Nordella sp. HKS 07: one gene and its partner. The protein of the gene in region 1 interacts with the protein of each later gene in a pairwise test. Links are inferred from orthologs where the notes say so. Each region holds a gene or a part of one and is shown on either strand. Other genes may lie near its edges.

What was found.
Region 2: the proteins of G5V57_RS08715 (region 1) and gltA interact in binary tests that used the Escherichia coli proteins (3 or more experiments, as listed by UniProt). The link is inferred for Nordella sp. HKS 07 from one-to-one orthologs.

Annotation. Positions count from the first base shown.
Region 1 is NZ_CP049258.1:1,851,579-1,854,429, reverse strand. Bases 31-2,806 are described here. They hold G5V57_RS08715 (lipid kinase), read right to left. Parts: upstream 1,969-2,806; coding sequence 1,093-1,968; downstream 31-1,092. Other genes in these bases: G5V57_RS08710 (hypothetical protein), read right to left, coding at 2,045-2,806; G5V57_RS08720 (lytic murein transglycosylase), read right to left, coding at 31-977. Outside these bases: more of G5V57_RS08720, read right to left, coding at 1-30; more of G5V57_RS08710, read right to left, coding at 2,807-2,851. UniProt on the Escherichia coli protein: In vitro phosphorylates phosphatidylglycerol but not diacylglycerol; the in vivo substrate is unknown.
Region 2 is NZ_CP049258.1:5,939,041-5,942,044, forward strand. The notes cover bases 30-2,958. They hold gltA (citrate synthase), read right to left. Parts: upstream 2,196-2,958; coding sequence 864-2,195; downstream 30-863. Other genes in these bases: G5V57_RS27950 (AraC family transcriptional regulator), read right to left, coding at 30-770; gltX (glutamate--tRNA ligase), read right to left, coding at 2,262-2,958. Outside these bases: more of G5V57_RS27950, read right to left, coding at 1-29; more of gltX, read right to left, coding at 2,959-3,004.

The DNA.
Region 1 (2,851 bases):
GTGCGCGACAAGGGCACCATGTCGGCGGGCCAGGCCTGCACGAATACGTCTCCGCCACCGATGCGATCCGCCAGATGCGCGACGGCGAGCGCATAGGAATCGGCATTGTTGTAACGCTTGATCACCTCGAAATTCCTGAGCACCAGGAAGACCGGACCATTGCCGCCGGAGGGCTGATAGAAGCGTGCCGTCTCGTTCGTCGACGGCAAAGGCTTGCTATTGACGCGGGTGATCCCGAGCTTGCTCCAGTCGCGCAGGGCCATGCTGGCGTTTTTCTTCCACACCTTGCCGAAATCGAAACCCTTGGGGAGCTTCACCTCGTAACCCCAGTCGCCGCCTTTCCGCCAGCCCTTCTCCTTCAGGAAATTGGCGGTGGACGCGAGCGAATCCGGCACCGAATTCCAGATGTCCTTGCGCCCGTCGCCATCCTGGTCGACGGCATAGGTAAGGTAGTTCGACGGCATGAATTGCGTCTGGCCCATGGCGCCCGCCCAGGATCCGGTCATCTGTGATTCGTCGGCATGGCCGGCCCGGATGATCTCCTTGGCCGCCGAAAGCTCAGCGCGGAAATAATCCGTGCGATGGCCGCCATCGGCGAGTGCGGCGAGCGAGCCCAGCACTTTGTAGTCGCCCATGTTCCTGCCGAAATTGGATTCGATGCCCCAGATGGCGACCAGGGTCTCGGCCGGAATCCCGTATTTATCCACGATCGTGGTGATGGTGGTCTTCCATTCGGCGGATTTCTGCCGGCCCGTCTCGATGCGTGTGGGCGACACCCTCAGCTTGATATAGTCCTCGACGCTCGACACGACTTCCGGCTGGCTGCGCGCGAGATCGAGCACGTTGGTGTAAGATTGCTTCCAGAGCGCTGCCAGGAAGCTGCCGGCTTTGTCGCCATACATATATAGTGTCAGGCCAGAGGTGACGGTCAGCGTCGCCGCCGTGACGAGCACGCCGGTCCTCCACGACCTGAGCATGAGCCAATTCCTCTTCGCCATTCTTAATCCATTAGCGGCGAATATGATTAAAATATGGATACCGGCCGGGCGTGGCCTCGGATCACGTTTAGTTCAGTCTGGTTGCGTATGAAGCTCACGCGCGGGGCGGGGCGAATACCGTCACAGCCTTGCTCTTGATGCGGAAAGTCGCCGGCGTCTTGCCCACGATCTCGCCATCGGCATTGATGTCATGCGGTCTCCTGGTGCGGACCACGAGATCCGTCGCCGAGAAGACTCTTACCTTACGCCAATGTCCTTGCGTGCCGCGGCGCAGCGACGGGGCCAACGCCAGCATTTCCCACCAGTGATCGATCTCGAGGCTGTAGACATCGAGGCGGCCGTCATCGGGAGCGGCGTCCTTCTCGACGGTCATGCCGCCACCATAGAAGCGGCCATTGCCGACGCTGATCTGCACCGTCTTGACCCGCTCGACCGTCCCGTCATGGTCGATCTCGACGGTGAAGGGGCTGCTCTGGCGCAGGAGATTCAGGGCGGCGAACGCATAACCCAGCGTTCCCCAGCGCTTCTTCGCCTCGGCGGTCAGCTCGCGCGCCAGGGCGGCGGAAAAGCCGATGCTCGCGACATTGAAGAAATAATGGCCATTGACCTCGCCGAGATCGACAGGGCGGCGATGGCCGTCGATGATAATCTGTGCGGCGCGCGCCAGGTCGCGCGGCACGCCGATGGTGCGGGCGAAATCATTGGCTGTGCCGAGCGGCAGCACGCCGAAAGGCAGTTTCGTCTCATAGAGCGCTGCGGCCGCGCTGTTGAGCGTGCCGTCGCCGCCGCCCAGGATCACCATGTCGACATCCTTGGCCTCGGCGCGGATGGCATCGCTCAAGCTGCGCGAGACGTCGCGCTCGATCGTCTCGATCCTGGCATCATCGAGTAGCTCGATGGCCGCCCTCAGCGACTCACCGCCCCGGCGCGCCCGCCGGTTCGCGAAAATGAGGGCACGGGATTTGGGCACAATGTCTCCTGATCAAGAAGCGAAGGAACGGGCCGGATGCTCTATTTTCAGGGCAAGGCGGATGTGTGGCGGGAGTTTAGCCTGGGTTGTGGCCTGCCAACGCCCGGCCTGCGCTGTCGATGCCGGTGACCGGACCCGCCGGGGTAAAAGCCTGGAAGCGCAGCGTGGTGTCAAGCTCGTCTCCCGGCAGTAGGCGGAGCAGGGTGCCACCCGCCTGTTTTGCCTTGGCGAGGCCCCAGGCCGGCCAGGTCGTGTTGGGTTCAATGCCGATGAGCCGCGTCTGGTTCCGCCAGGGCGCGTCCGGATTGCCGGCGAGTTCACACCACAGCCAGGCGCAGGGAAAGCGGCTCTTGTCCCAGGACAAAGCGACCGCGATCCGATCGTCGAGACGGCGCACCGCGATCCAACCTTGCTTGAAATCCTGAAGGTAAGCGAGGCTGGCCATCGGCTCTTGCGGCTGGCTCAAATTGTATGAGCCCTTCTTGCCGGCGATCATCGGCCAGGCCCCCTTGGCACCCGGCCGCAGCGGATTGGCGAGGGGATCATACTCCCTGTCGACCATCACAGTGCGGGCGCCGCAGGTGATCTCGATCGGCGCCGCGAGAAGATCCGAGCCCAAGGTCGGATGATGCCCCCACATGACCTGGACCGGGTGCTCGCCCGTCATGCGCAGCCTCTCGCTTATGATCAGGAGATCGCCTTCCACCTGCATCTCGCGTCGCATCTCGACGGGGACAGTAGCGAAGCGTCTCGCAAGGACCAGCCGGTCGATGGAGTGCGAAACCACATCCCAAGGCGAGATCGAGCCTTCGCCATGGAAGCCGTGGAATACACCGTCGAACGCGCACGCATCGCCGCCATTGGGGAAGAGCAGGGGCCAGCC
Region 2 (3,004 bases), 4.1 Mb from region 1 along the record:
GGATCGCGGAACAGCTGCTTGTCCCGCATGACCGTTTCGATGGCGGCGATGCTCCGATTGTCATCGCGTGTCGACGCCGTGATTTCAGGGCTTGCAGGCAAGTCGTCTTGCGTGTCGTCCGCTCTGTCGCCGGAAGGTCGGGCTTCCGGCACACTCCGGCCGATGATCGCGATCGCGTAAGCCAATAGCGGCAGCGTTACGATGTTGGCGATGCCGACGATCGAGACGGCATGGCTGCCTTGATAGAAGTGAAAATCAGCGGCGATGAGAAGGTCGACCGCACCCGAGAACAGCAACAGCGACCCGGCCAGCAACGCAGCCCTTTGCGCCCCGGCCGCATCGCTCAGGCGTGTCCTCTCGAAACTATCCAGTCCGGCATATGCACGATGGATCAAGGACAAGCCGTAGGCGAAGTAAAGCAGGGAAAGGAGAAAGTCGATCGGCGGATGCCAATTTTGCCAGGTGACCGACAGGACCAGGATCAGAGTTGCCGGTAAAAAGTGAAGCCATCTTTGGTGTGAAGCAGCTTGCCTGAGATCGGAAAAGCAGAGCCACGCAATGGGCGGCAGCACCGCCGCCACGACCGGCTGGACGAACCGCACGATCTGGAGATCGACGGTCCAGCGCAACCCGACTATCGTTACCAGAGGAATACAGGTCCCTATGAAAACGGGAGCCGGACGCAGGGTGGCCTCGCCGTGAGCGATCATCCGGATCAACAGGATGACCAGCAACAGAGCCATCACAAAGGGGAGTGGGATCGCGAGCATCAGGCCGTTCCGTTGTGCCGGCGGTATTCACAGTTCCGCAAAGATGATGGCCGGGCTTTCGACCCGGCCATCAGTAATCGTCCTCGGTAGCTGCTACTTGCCGCGCTTGCTCATCGGCACATAGTCGCGCCTGGGCGCGCCCGTATAGAGCTGCCGCGGGCGGCCGATGCGCTGCGAGGGATCCTCGATCATTTCTTTCCACTGGGCGATCCAGCCGACGGTACGCGCCACCGCGAAGAGGACGGTGAACATGCTGGTCGGGAAGCCGAGGGCCCTCAGGATGATGCCGGAATAGAAATCGACATTGGGATAGAGCTTGCGCTCGATGAAGTAGCTGTCATTGAGCGCGACGCGTTCGAGCTCGCGCGCCACGTCGAGAAGCGGATCGTCCTTGATGCCGAGCTCGCCCAGGACCTCATGCGCCGTCTTCTGCATGATCTTGGCGCGCGGATCGTAGTTCTTGTAGACGCGATGGCCGAAGCCCATGAGCCGAACATGCGAGCTCTTGTCCTTCACCTTCGAGATGAAGTCGGGGATCTTGTTGGGATCGCCGATCTCCTCCAGCATCTTGAGCGCGGCCTCATTGGCGCCGCCATGCGCTGGTCCCCACAGGCAGGCGATGCCGGCAGCGATGCAGGCGAAGGGATTGGCGCCTGAGGATCCTGCGAGCCTCACTGTCGAGGTCGAGGCGTTCTGCTCGTGATCGGCATGCAGGATGAAGATGCGGTCCATGGCGCGTGCCAGGATGGGATTGACCTTGTAGTCCTCGCACGGCACCGCGAAGCACATGCGCAGGAAGTTGGCGGCATAGGACAGATCGTTCTTCGGATAAATGAAGGGCTGGCCGATATGATATTTGTAGGCCATCGCCGCGATCGTCGGCAGCTTGGCGATCATGCGCCGGGACGCGATCTCACGCTGCTTGGGATCATTGATGTCGGTCGAGTCGTGATAGAAGGCCGACATCGCGCCGACCACGCCGACCATGACGGCCATCGGGTGCGCGTCGCGCCGGAAGCCCTGATAGAAGCGCGCCATCTGCTCATGGATCATCGTATGCATGGTGATCGCATGTTCGAATTCACGCCGCTGCGCCGGCGTCGGCAGGTCACCGTAATAGAGGAGGTAGCAGGTCTCCAGGAAGTCGCCATGCTCGGCGAGCTGTTCGATCGGGTAGCCACGATAGAGCAGGACGCCGGCATCGCCGTCGATATAGGTGATGTCGGACTCGCACGCCGCCGTCGAGGTGAATCCCGGATCGTAGGTGAACACGCCGGCGTCGCGATAGAGATGGCCGATATCGACCACATCGGGGCCAACCGTTCCCTTTCGGATCGGCAGGTCATACGTTTTGTTATCTAGGGTGAGGGTGGCGGAGGCTGGCGCCACATCTTCGGTTTTCTTGGTCGCGGCTGTTGTTGTCATACTTCTGTCCCTGCCGTTATCCGTTATATGTCCGAAGTTTATTGCACTGCACCATGACGGTCAACCTCACTTAAGCGCATCGGCAATACGATTCAGCGATTCCTCGCGGCCCAGGACGTCGAGAACATCGAAGATACCAGGTGATGTATTGGTTCCCGTCATCGTCGCGCGCAGGGGTTGCGCCAGCTTTCCGAGCTTGGTGCCGGTCGCTTCCGCATGCGCCTTTACGGCGGCTTCGAGACTATGAACGTTCCAGTCCGCCGCCTCGAGGATCGGGAGCAGGCCGCGAAGCGCCGCGACGCCGCCATCCGCCATGATCTGCTTGGCCTTGTCGTCGAGCGCAATCGGCCGCTCGGCGAACAGGAACTGCGCGCTCTTCATGAGCTCGAGGAGTGTCTTCGCCCGCTCCTTGAGGCCAGGCATGGCGCGCAACAACTTGGCGCGCATGTCGCTATCAATGCGCGCCAGCATTTCAGGTCCACCCGCCGCATGCGGCAGGAAAGCCAGGAAAGCGGCGAGCAGATCGGCGTCGGGCGTCTGACGCATATAGTGGCCGTTCAGGTTCTCGAGCTTGACGAAATCGAAGCGCGACGGCGACTTGCCGATGCCATCGAGGTCGAACCAGGAGATCATCTGCTCGGTCGAAAAAATCTCGTCATCGCCGTGACTCCAGCCGAGGCGTGCGAGATAGTTGCGCATCGCTTCCGGCAGATAGCCCATGGCGCGATAGGCCTCGACGCCGAGGGCGCCATGGCGCTTCGACAGCTTGGCGCCGTCGGCGCCATGGATCAGCGGGATATGCGCCATCT